DNA from 3 places in the Paenibacillus sp. CMAA1364 genome. Region 2 is predicted to be linked to each of the others. Evidence: riboswitches for the same ligand, from Rfam matches in the RefSeq annotation. Region 2 holds a riboswitch; each other region holds the start of a gene.
What was found. A riboswitch is a leader RNA that binds a small molecule or an ion and turns the genes downstream of it on or off. The one in region 2 is predicted to bind cyclic di-AMP.
Positions count from the first base shown of each region.

Region 1: linked by a shared signal. The riboswitch ahead of ACH8E3_RS11505 (hypothetical protein) and the one ahead of ACH8E3_RS15510 (C40 family peptidase) in region 2 are both predicted to bind cyclic di-AMP.
Region 3: linked by a shared signal. The riboswitch ahead of ACH8E3_RS11975 (3D domain-containing protein) and the one ahead of ACH8E3_RS15510 (C40 family peptidase) in region 2 are both predicted to bind cyclic di-AMP.

Region 1 covers NZ_JBITNB010000018.1:48,521-52,811, forward strand. Annotated here, with positions in the region: gene ACH8E3_RS11495 (MTH1187 family thiamine-binding protein) at 172-474, shown strand; gene ACH8E3_RS11500 (hypothetical protein) at 621-1,451, shown strand; cyclic di-AMP (ydaO/yuaA leader) riboswitch at 1,744-1,940, shown strand; cyclic di-AMP (ydaO/yuaA leader) riboswitch at 1,969-2,152, shown strand; gene ACH8E3_RS11505 (hypothetical protein) at 2,277-2,672, shown strand; gene kdpF (K(+)-transporting ATPase subunit F) at 2,819-2,896, shown strand; gene kdpA (potassium-transporting ATPase subunit KdpA) at 2,946-4,291, shown strand, end outside.
Region 2 covers NZ_JBITNB010000035.1:13,951-18,241, reverse strand. Annotated here, with positions in the region: gene ACH8E3_RS15520 (M1 family metallopeptidase) at 1-1,217, shown strand, start outside; gene ACH8E3_RS15515 (hypothetical protein) at 1,229-2,053, shown strand; cyclic di-AMP (ydaO/yuaA leader) riboswitch at 2,257-2,395, shown strand; gene ACH8E3_RS15510 (C40 family peptidase) at 2,400-2,867, shown strand; cyclic di-AMP (ydaO/yuaA leader) riboswitch at 3,054-3,191, shown strand; gene ACH8E3_RS15505 (C40 family peptidase) at 3,195-3,668, shown strand; gene ACH8E3_RS15500 (GNAT family N-acetyltransferase) at 3,780-4,283, shown strand.
Region 3 covers NZ_JBITNB010000020.1:11,347-15,637, reverse strand. Annotated here, with positions in the region: gene rsmA (16S rRNA (adenine(1518)-N(6)/adenine(1519)-N(6))-dimethyltransferase RsmA) at 1-164, opposite strand, end outside; gene rnmV (ribonuclease M5) at 161-715, opposite strand; gene ACH8E3_RS11975 (3D domain-containing protein) at 837-1,994, opposite strand; cyclic di-AMP (ydaO/yuaA leader) riboswitch at 2,255-2,467, opposite strand; gene ACH8E3_RS11970 (TatD family hydrolase) at 2,668-3,438, opposite strand; gene ACH8E3_RS11965 (HD domain-containing protein) at 3,527-4,291, opposite strand, start outside.

The sequences.
Region 1 (4,291 bases), on a different contig from region 2:
GTGTTTGTAAACATGAATTAATGAAATCCATTCTTGAAAGCGGTGTGAAAACTTTGCCATCCCTTCTACGACTTACATTAGCGAACATAAATGAAAATTCTATGGTATATTTTATGAAAAGGGTATGAAATGGTTACAATAGATCAAGAAATGATAGAGGAGGAAGTCCATTTGGCAATTGCAGAGGTAACGGTTATTCCAATAGGAACACAAACGACGAGTCTTAGTGCTTATGTTGCGGACATGCAGCGGGTTCTGAAAGATCAGGAAGGCATAACGTATCAACTCACTTCCATGAGTACCATTATTGAAGGACCTCTTGAATTAGTGTGGCGTGCTATTGCTGCATTACATGAATCACCATTTCTATCGGGAGCACAACGAGTCTCTACATCTGTGAAGTTGGATGACCGTCGAGACAAGGCTTCTTCTAGTGCACAAAAGTTGAATTCAGTGTTGGATAAATTGAAATAAGTCACAAGAAGAACATTCTATATTTCGTTATTGTACTGTCCCCCGACTAAAGTCCAGTATTTGACTAGTCTGTAGATTGATTCTATTGATTATCTAATGAAGTATAATGATGGAATAATATAACACTGAATTGGGGGTTCGTAGATATGCGTAGAATACAGAAATCAGTCATAGCGGTTGTGGCACTATCGGTCCTATTACTTGTTGGATGCAACGATGATATGGGGAATAAAGTCTCTGATTGGTCTAAGGAGTTAACGAAAGACGGCATACATAAAGAAATCTCACGCACAGAAGGGGTAGGTTCCGCAACGGAATTGATTCTGAAAAATGAGGTTGGTAGCATTGAAGTAACAGCGACTACAGGTGACCAGATGAAAGTGATCGCAACGCTCTTATTTCCGAATAAGCCTTCACACGAATCCAAATATGATGAGATTATTAGTCAGACAGAGATCTCGGTAATTACACAAGGGGACCAAATAAAAGTTAGTGCACACCCCAAAGGTAAGGAGAAAATGGAAATGTGGAAATGGGTGAAAGAGGAATACGGCCTCATCAAATTTACGATTAATTACAAGGTTGAATTACCTGAAACCGTAGATCATTTTAATATCGGAAGTAACGTAGGTGAAATCAAGCTTCATAATCTAACGGGAACCTATGATATTCATAATGATGTAGGCACGATTGATATTGATGGAGCACATATTGTTGGGAAATCCACAATCACATCTAATGTTGGCAGTGTTGTTGTGGGAATTCAGCAAATGGATAGCAAGAGCACCCTGAGCGCAAAGACGGACGTTGGAAGTATTAAGGCAATCCTAGCTGAGCAACTAAAATGTACAATCGAAGCGAAAAGCGATGTTGGTCAAGTGGTTGGAGCACCCAAAGGAAAAAGTGAGCGGAATGGGGGCGGGCCATTATTATCACTGACGTCGAGTGTGGGGGCTGTCACGGTGGAGAATCCTTAATTCGTCTAGATTGACTACAAGCCCACTCGTGAAGATAGGTATACAATTATATAGGGTGGCCACTTTACTGTGGCACCCTTTTTGTGTTGCAATCATCAAAAATATGAATATATTTACAAGAAACCGAGATATAGCGAGTATGAATGACTTGGATAGAGATAGTTGAATTTGTAATCGCTATTATCAATCTACACGCTACTTATTCCCTTCTAGAAAGGCATTGAGTCACCTTTACGGGTGATCGCGACGGGTGTAATATTCATATTGAAATAGAGATTGGTAATAAATTCAATCGTTAATGCGGCTGAATTTCCGTCATTTGATGGAGAACGGAGGAACCAAAAGTGGTTATCTTTATTCGGTGTGAGAGTCGAATTTAGGTAGCTACAGGGGTGAATCCTTGTGGGGACCATGAAGTCTTCACGAGGTAGAGCGACTCTCACCGCTCGAATCCGACAGCTAACTTCGTAAGCAAAAGGTTGAGAGTGAAATGTGATATGTAAATGTTATTGAGATATGGTCTTGAACGCTGAATTCAGTGTAACTACTGAAACGGGGGAACCAATCGGAAATATCTGCTGTGGATACAACGGATAGTTCTATGGGGTGAATTTCTTGAGTGTGTGTTAAATGACTTGAGAATAGGGCGACTTCCTCGCCCGAATCCGACAGCTAACCTCGTAAGCGTACAGGGAGAGGCAGCAAACCGCCTTCTGGCTGGTTCATGTTTTATTTAATCATGAACTTACGAAGAAGCTCTGGGAAAAGCACCTTTTCACTGAGCTTCTTTTTTGTTGCCTTTAAAATGTATGGGAGGCTCTGGGTATGGACGATGTGAGCATTATGGTAGTTGCTCCTAATGAGGATGGGCTTAAATTTATAATCCACTTAATGGATATGAAAAGGAAATTCGTAGTTTTAACAAACAGTCGTGTAGAAGAACAGAAATTTCGGAACATGGGTGTAGAGAACGTTATACGTATTGATACCTTTAAAACGAATAGATGGGTCATCCCGCAGGTTGACGTGGGAAGAATCTATATTTTTGAGAGTAGTCTTAACTTGAGTTGTCGTTACCTTCAGATTTGCCGCCCGTGGACCTCTCAAGCGATTTGCATCGTCACTCGATATTGGAACCCACGTGGTATATACAGAGGGTTGGGTGCAGATCATGTCATTTACACGAAAAATGGGGATGTTGGATTTCTAACAGAGAAATAAAATGAAGGAACAGAATCGGTATAAGAAAGGGGCATACCCATAATGATGGATGTTTACATGGTCATTACTTTAGTCAGTAGCTTCGGTTTATTGTTGTTATTCACACATTGGTGCGAACAGCAGGTAGATAGGGGGAGAGGGGAGCAATGATTATTCTGATTCCGTTGATGATAGTCATCTTCATCTACCTCATTTATGCGTTGATCAATCCAGAAAAATTCTAGACAAGATTCATTATATGAAGAGTTCACCCCTTTAAGGAGGATATAAAGCATGGACTTACTGCAAATAGGAATTGTGATTGTTGTGCTAATACTGCTGGTAAAGCCGGTAGGTACTTATATGTTTCATGTATTCTCCAATGAACCCAATCGCACGGATAACATATTTGGTTCTATTGAACGTGGTATTTACAAGATCATCGGTTTGAGAAACCGTAACAGCATGAATTGGAAACAATACGCACTGAGTGTAATGGCTACTAATGCAGTATTAGTGTTCCTTGGTTACTTCATTCTCCGTCTGCAAGGATGGCTACCAGGAAATCCGTCGGGCAATACGAATATGGAAGCATCGCTTGCTCTGAATACGATCATTAGCTTTATGACCAACACCAATCTTCAGCATTACAGTGGTGAGAGTGGTCTGACGTATTTCACACAAATGGCCATCATTACAATGATGATGTTCACTTCGGCAGCGTCGGGAGCTGCGATTGCAGTCTGCTTTATTCGAGGAATTACTCAACATGCGAAAGGTGTAGGTAACTTCTTCGAGGATTTCGTCAAAGCCATTATTCGTATCTATCTGCCATTAGCACTTCTTGTTACGATCGTATTAGTGGGCTTAAGAGTACCACAGACATTTGAGCCAACAGCTTCGATAACAACGCTTGAGGGGGTAACGCAACAAATCGCGATGGGCCCAATCGCGTCACTGGAATCCATTAAACATCTTGGAACAAACGGTGGTGGATTCTTTGGAGTCAACTCGTCCCATCCATTTGAGAACCCCAGTCCATTAACGAATGTTATTGAAATCTTAAGTATGTGGGTTTTAGCGGCATCGTTACCGTATATGTTCGGACTGTTTGCAAAGAACAAGAAACAAGGATGGGTTATATTCTCATCTATGATGATTCTATTCATGATTCTATTAAGCGTTAGTTATATATCCGAAAAGACGGGTAATCCAGCGATTAATGCATTAGGTATTGATTCTTCGCAAGGGAGTATGGAAGGAAAAGAGGTCCGTTTCGGTATTGCACAATCGACGTTATTCTCTACTGTTACCACGTCAGCAACTACGGGATCGGTCAACAATATGCATGACACATTAACACCTATGGGTGGATTGGCAGCACTGGCGGGCATGATGCTGAATGTCGTGTTTGGTGGTAAGGGTGTTGGACTTGTGAACATGCTTATGTACGCTATATTAGCGGTCTTTATTTGTGGACTTATGGTAGGGAGAACGCCAGAGTTCTTAGGTCGTAAAATTGAGGCGAAGGAAATGAAGTTAATCGCACTCGTTATACTGGTACATCCGTTTATTATTTTAGTACCTACGGCGATCTCCTTTATGACCCCATTGGGATATGGCTCCATCAGTAATCCAGG
Region 2 (4,291 bases):
TGCGTATCCGTGTTCCAGAGAACTACATTGTTGCTTCTACGGGCTTTCCGATCAAAACTGCTCAGATTGCAAAAGGTGAGAAGGTGTACCAGTTCTACGCGGATGATGTACACGACTTCGCTTGGTCCGCCTCTCCTGACTTCATTGTAGCCGAGAAGCCCTTCTCTTCTCCTGAAGTACCTGGTGTTCGAATCAAGCTATATCTGGACCCTGCCCATAAAGATATGAAGGATCGCTATTTCTATGCTGCAGAGTCCGCCTTGAAGCACTTCAGCAAGTGGTATGGTCCTTATCCGTATTCCACCTTATCCATCGTTGTTCCACCCACATTGGGAAATGGTGCAGGCGGTATGGAGTATCCGACCCTCATTACAGCCTTCGGTGCGAAAGATGATTCACCCGGTTATGAGCTAGAGCGAACAGTTATTCATGAAATCGGACATCAATATTTCTATGGCATGATTGCAAGTAATGAATTCGAAGAAGCTTGGTTGGACGAAGGATTCACCTCATACGCAGAAGATCGACTTATGGAACAGGAATTCGGAATCGTTCCTAATCTCCCCATCCAAGCTACCATGATCTCTTCACCTGCATCCATGACACAAGAAGCTTGGAAATATGGATCGCAGAATAACTATGCTCAGAATGTCTATTATCGCGGAAAACTTGTGTTAAAGAGTATTGAGCGCCAAGTTGGTCAGCACAAGATGAATAGCATTATGATGACCTACGCCAAGAAGTATCGCTTCTCCCATCCTTCAACCCATGATTTCCAAAAGGTTGTAGAGCAAGTTACGCATAAATCATGGCAATCTTTCTTCGATCAATATGTCTATGGTAAACAAATGACAGACTTTGCTATTGATAGCGTTACAGTTCAGGAGTTAAGCCATACCTCGCAGAAGCAATATGAATCTAACGTTAGCTTGCGTAGGATTGGTGGTCAATATGCCAATATTCCGATACAGTTCACGTTTGCCGATGGTCACACCGTACACAAGACATGGAATGGAAAAGATGACACCATCCAATACAAGCTAAACTATAAGTCTCCCCTGTCTTGGGCTCAGATTGATCCAGATTATACACTTGTATTGGAGAATAAATATATGAACAACTATTTAAAGGCGGACATTGATACTGACAAGGTATCCCGCTTTAATATCAGTATTACCAAGCTTCTTGAGGTATGGCTTGGAAGTCTGTCTTGGTGAGGTGAACCATAGTGAGGACAAATATTGTTAATGGCTGGATAAGCTTAAAGAGTCAATTCTATGTTGTGATTATTCTATTTCTATATCAACTACTATTCAGTTACTTTTTGTACCGTTTAGTGAATTCAGTCGTAGTTCCTTTACTTCAGCGCTACCCAGATCCACCTCCCACGGAGTTGAGTCAGATTCTATTCTATGTTGAGGGGCAATTAAATCTCACGCACAGTCAAACCGTTCATAACTATATGTGGATTCTGCTAGGTATGTTACTATTCCGGATGGTTCTCACCCCTTTCATTCATTCGGGCATATTCTATGGACTGCATCAAGAACGTAAAGGTGAGAGCGGTCTTCACTTCTTTCAGGGTATGAGATTGTATGCTAAACCCATCATGTTATTCTACTGGATCGAAAGTATTCTGGTTCTAATTCCTGCATACTGGTTAATTCCTAAGTTATACACGACTATCCTAAGCGGATTCATGACACCGACTATTCTATTTCAAATTATACCCTATGTATTGGGATGGGCCATTTACCGATATGTCATTCATCAAATCATGCTGTTCATGCAATTTGGAATCACGGGTTCTGCAGATATCTTCTCCTCTACTAAGATTTGTTTGCGTAATGTTCTTCCCGTGATAGGGATCTCTCTCACTTTGGGTGCAGTCAGTTTAGTGTTCTTCTGTTTATTCACAGGTCTTTCACTTATATGGTCGGGACTGATTACTTTGATACTTCAACAGTCATACCCACTCATATCATCACTATTTAAATTTTGGCATATCTCTTCGCAATTTGATGTATGGTACTCCAAAATTCACATGAAATAAATGAATCCAATTATATTTGCTACCATCCTATTGTTATGGGAAGCCTTCCGCTCTTTCTTCCGAAAGAGCGGAAGGCTTATTGGCGTTTAGACACAAATACATTTGCTAAACTGTAGATGCTCTGTTAAGATATCACTAGTAACAACTTTGTAACCTTTAGAACGCATTATTACTTTCAGTTATCTAAACATTGTCACTTATTGGTGCATCATCAGCCGAATCCCTTAGCACCAGGGGGCGGGGGATCCAATTTCATGGGTGAATTGATCTCCAATCAGGAGATCATAGGGAACCTTCAACCGAATCCTTAAGCTAACCTCGCAGGCATTGGAAGGGGACAACGTAATTGAACAAGAAGTTAACAACAGGGGTATTGAGCTTGGCTCTTGCTTTAACCATTGGAACAGGTAGCGCATTTGCAGATTCAACGATGGACTCCGTAATTGATCGTACGATAGGTGTAAGTTATAAGACCGGTGGAACAACGACCAACGGATTTGATTGCTCTGGATTTACTCGCTATGTATTCCTGAAATTAGGTGTCACATTACCTCGTCAATCCTCAGCACAGTTCAAGACTGGTACGGCCGTATCACGCAATGAGATGAGACCTGGAGATCTAGTATTCTTTAATACTTCTGGAAAGGGAGTATCTCATGTTGGAGTATTCGTGGGTAATGGAAAGTTCGCACACTCCTCTAGTTCACGTGGAGTTATGATCAGTCCCCTCAATCAAAGTTATTACGCTAAGCGGTATGTGGGTGCTAAGCGCGTCATGAGCACGGCTAAATATCAAGCCACGGCTTACAATTAAATATAAGAAATGCCATCATAGGACTTAAAAAGGAGACTGTATCTCTTTTTTAAGTCTTTTTCGTAAGAAAATGAGATTATTCACCCTAAATATGAAAGAATCAATTGCCAAATTTACAATCCTTTGCTACAATAAGTCCAGTAACTACATAGTAACAATTTTGTAATCATATTTGTAACATATATGTTAACTACAAAGCCGAATTCCCGACATACTGGGAAGTGGGGGAACCGTCTTGGGTGAATTGATCTTGCAACAGAGGGATCATAGGGAACCTTCAACCGAATCCTTAAGCTAACCTCGCAGGCACCGGAAGGAGTTATTTTTTTGAAGAAGAAATTATTATCAGTTGCGCTAGGAATGACTTTATTACTCTCCGTTGGAACTGGAAGCGCTTTTGCAGATTCAAAGCTAGATGCAACGATTAAGCCTACGATTGGTACAGCGTACAAAAGTGCTGGCGTAAGCACTAGTGGCTTCGATTGTTCAGGATTTACTATGTATATTTTTGATAAGCTTGGCATTGACTTGCCTCGTCAGTCGAGTTCTCAATTTGCAACAGGGACATCTGTCTCGCGTAGTGATCTAAGAGAAGGTGATCTTGTCTTCTTTAGCCTTAACGGAAGAGGCACGGTATCACATGTAGGAATTTACGTAGGTGATGACAAGTTTGCACACGCATCTTCATCTAAAGGTGTTATTATTAACTCACTTAGCCAAGCCTATTACACAAAAGGTTACGTCGGTGCTAAAAGAATTATGAGCGATGATACTCATGCATCTGTTTCTCTTAATAATTAAACAATTATTCACTTTATTAAACCTACAGTGGGGATTTCTTTTCAATCTCCCTGTAGGTTTTTTCATGATTTGATAGATGAATAGCATATATTCTATACAGAAAGGAAACGAATGATGATTCTACCCCAATTAAAGGTTACAACTATGGAGATTGATCATGCCCGCGCCATATGCAGTTGGATCCACCCTTCCCCTTATGATATCTATGGTTGGATGCCTTGGGAGCAGATGGAGGCGTTAGGGATTGAGTTCGGTGACCCCACTATTCGTGAAACACAATATGCTTCAATTACGAATGAACATGGCGAACTCTACGGATTTGCTCAATTTTTTAGATTAGAGGGTGTTATCCGATTGGGTATTTGTCTACGTCCTGATTTATGTGGTCTGGGTTTAGGGAAATCCGTTGTACACTCTATCGTTCAAGAAGCCATACGACGGTGCCCTAATGATGAAATTGACTTAGAGGTACTTACTTGGAACAACCGTGCCATTAAAGTGTATCTACAGTCAGGATTTGAAATTACGGATACCTATGAGCGAGTTACACCCACTGGCATGCAGCCTTTTTATTGCATGGTTTATAGACCAACCAGTAATCTCTATGATAATTAGCACATCTT
Region 3 (4,291 bases), on a different contig from region 2:
AATGCCCCTTTGGACTTATCTAAATCTGCTGCTTCAACAATTTTATTCAGAATATTCTGATCAATAAGAAAGTTCTGACCTAAGCTCTTCTTAAAAGAGAAACCATGGCGCTTAATAATATCTTTTGTTCTTTTGGGTGTGGCAATGCTATCTATTTCATTCATTTGGTATTTAATCCTTCCTCTTCAATTTGGGCGAGAGCACTAACGAATTCATCACGCGTAATTTGGAAGATCGCTAGTCGCTTTAGAAATTGCTTACCATTACAGTAACCAATGCCCAGTATATTACCCATTTCCATTCTACGATTTGCCGCATCAGAATGAACCATGAGTCCCGCTTCTATGAGATCCTCCATATCGATCATACTTGGTACACCTTCATAGGAGGTGTGAACACGTTCTAAGGCATGCCTTATAGCTTCAGGAGATGCATTCTCTACCCCGATATCTCCTTTACGCGTTGCATCCACTTCAGGGATAAAGGCATGTTTGCACCCAGGTACCTTGTTGGTAATCATTTTGCGGATTCGTTCGCCTGCATGGTCAGGATCGGTAAATATAATAACCCCTCTACGCTCTTGGGCTAATGCAATTCGTTGTATGGTACGTGCATTAAGCGCTGAACCACCTGTCTCAATTGTATCGGCTTCTACCGCCCTCTTAATGGCTGTCGTATCATCCCGACCCTCAACTACAATAACTTCCTTGATCATAACGATACTTCCCTTCAGTGCCGGAATAACAACAGCAAAAAGAAGAGGATAAATCCCCTTCTTTATTATGACGTCCATATGTCCTTAATAGTATAGGAATAGCAAGCTGTTGTAAATTATATTAGTTCAATTGAGGCTTAACCGGTCCGATAACATATACCGTTCTACCATTCTTACGTCCGAAATTACGTGCATTCTGTAAAGAATCATAGTACACATCAATCTTGTTACCTTTGATTGCTCCACCGGTATCTTCTGCACGACGGAATCCTATTCCTTCGATATATACCCACCAGCCCATAGGAATAACGTTCTTATCTACAGCAATCGTACGTCCTTCGGTTACTCGTGTACCCGAGGCGGTGCGAGTTCCAATACCAGGCTCCTCTGAAGAGTATGCGGTCATAGATACATTCTTCAGCACCTTTTTATACGTAAAATCAACACCAGCTTTACTGGTTCGATTATTCACATTAGCAATCTCTGGCTTACTGCTGCTTTTTGCACTGGCCAAAATAACTGGTGCGGGCTTGGGCTTAGGTGCTTCAACCTTGGTGCCAACAGCAACGACTTTATCTTGAACTTTATTTCGTACTTCTTTATTGACTAGACTCATCGTTACAAATTGTCCATCTTCATATATTTTCTCGATATGTTGTACGATTGCCCCAGATTGTCCATTCTGTACGATCTTGACATTTCCCTTCATGATCGAGGGATCGGAAGTCTTAATCACCTGGAAAGGAATAGTCTCCACACGCTCAACCATCTGTTTATTAATCCGAACAATTCTAATGTCCAACTTATCTGTAATCTTTGTGTTTAAATCAGGAAATATTTTATCGTGCTCATCTAGTGTAATACCTAGTTGTTTAATGGTATCGTTAACGGTCCCTTGTGTTGTAAACGTATTGACTGACTGACCATCAGCAGTAATATTGACCGCAAGTGCACGTTGAATATGAATCTTATCGCCATCTTTAATCTTATTATCTAGTGCCATGGATACATTATCTTCCGGTCTTAACATGATAGCTTGTTCATTCAACATTTCCTGTAACATAGCATGTTGGGTCTCAATGACATTCACTTGCCCATCCATCACCAAGTACACTTGTTTACGCCCTTGAATACTAACAATTAATAGAACAGTCAGGGTTATTGCGATTAATACAATAGCAGCAACAGAGATCTTACTCAAACTTTCATACTTCCAACGTGGTGCATAAGTCATGCTGGATGATGATGAATCATGGGTCTGGTTCTTGAAAATGCCCACTATCCGATCCTCCTTCATAGCCCGCCGTCTGAAATAAAGCTGATGTGTAATTGACGCGACTAAAATAAATTTTTACAGGATACTAGAGCAATATCCATCCTGCATCATGAACCAGTCTTCTCGTCCCGTTGTCACCCCCTACATAAGAGTATGATGACAAAATTGTCTTTATTCAAAAATAAAAGAAGCCTAAAGAAAGAGTTAGAGGAACTCCTTCGCGGCTTCCCATTGTATGAATAAGGGAACTATCTGCACGAGTTGGCCTCTCTTCATTGCGCTGACGGGGTTAGCTGTCGGGTTTGGGCAAAAGAGAGTTGCCCTATCTCAGGTCATTCGCTCATGGCGGATGCCCTTGAATTCACCCCAAAGACTCAATAAAAGAAATCAAATACGATTTATATCCTTTACATGATGGATATATCATATTGGTTCCCCCGTTCTCCAACAATCAGGAGATTAAGCGAGACTGATTCATGAAAATAATAAGCTAACTAAATTGACTAGCTTACATCACTGAAAAGATGATATCGCGTTTTGATACATATTGTAAAGGAGCATTCAACCACAAATAACTGTATAAATGGTTAAAACTTTGTAATATTCCATCACTACTTAATCATAACTCATGATTAAGTAGCTTAATCTCACTCTTTCGTACCATTTGCTCTGCTATTCACGTTATACCAAATAAATACAGGGCATTTTTGGTGGTTATTTGAGCTAATTCATCGATTTCTATGCCTTTAATTTGAGCCGCAGCCTCTGCCACTAACTTCACATGAGAGGATTCATTCCTCTTTCCACGAAATGGGTGTGGTGTAAGGTATGGGGAGTCTGTTTCGATTAATAATCGATCCATCGGTACCTGAGCTAATACCTCTTTAGGTTGTTTCGCATTCTTGAATGTTATAGGTCCGCCAAATGACAAATGGAATCCCATATGAAGACACATCTTTGCAGTCTCCCAACTACCAGAGAAAGAGTGCATAATTCCACCAACCTCATGTGCCTTTTCCTCTTTTAGAATTCTAACGATATCTTCATGTGCATCCCGATTATGAATCACGATGGGCATCTTCATTTCGCGGGCAAGTGCAATTTGCTGACGAAGAACCTTCTGCTGTACATCTTTTGGTGATGTATCCCAATGATAGTCGAGCCCAATCTCTCCAATAGCCACGACCTTCTCATGTTGGCATAGTGATGCGACCCATGCCAGATCTTCATCCGTCATCGTTATGGCATCAACGGGGTGGAACCCTACTGCCGCATAGATAAAGTCATACTTCTCAGCCAATTGCATCGTGGATGGAATGGTTTCTCTATTAAAACCGATATTGACCATCTTACCAACGCCATCTTCTACTGCGCGTGCAATTACCTCATCGCGGTCTTCGTCAAATTCCGGTGCATCGAGATGCGTATGTGTGTCGAATAACATCATGATATTAACTCCCTTTTGTCATCGTAGTTTTACTGCTAGATAAACCGCTAGTAGGTTCAAGAGGTTCTATCAGAATACCGTTATTACTTCACTTGGTATAATCCATGAATAGACGAGCAACAGAAGGCGTAAATGCTGTTAATACGTTCTTAACCTTCTGTTCAGGATAATACAAGCGAAACTTACCACGTTGGAGGCCACTGATAGATCGTACAATGTCAGATACCTCCGAAATCTCCATTAGCTTCTCTTGCCGGTTCAACAATAAGATTTGCTTTTGACTAACTTCATCACCGGAGTGAAATACATCATACGGAAGATCGCTAGGAGAATCAATAATAAGGTCATATTCTGGGTTAAGACCATTGCGATGAAATTGATCATAGATTTCAGGAACCATATCTCTATCATGTGGTTCTAATTCAATATATTTATATAATTTGCGATGCATAAATCGACAGCAAAGCTCGCTTAGTACCTTGTCCTTCTCTGTCGTCCACTGCATAAATGCAGTCTGAATGAGAGCTTCATCTAATTTCAAATACTGCTCTACTGTAACTTCCCCCTTGAACAAACAGATAAATGGTTGAAGCATAAATTCAAAGTGATAACCTTCTATATACAATTCCTTAGCTCTTTTAAAAATAAGCCTTAGAATAATCTCAGAACTTCGCGTTACGGGATGGAAGTACACCTGCCAATACATTTGATACCTTGCCATTAAGTAATCCTCAACAGCATGCATTCCTGATTCCTTCACGACAATTCTTCCATGATAGGGTCTTAACATTCTTATGATCCGATCGATATCGATTGTGCCGTAATTCACACCGGTATAGTAAGCGTCACGCAA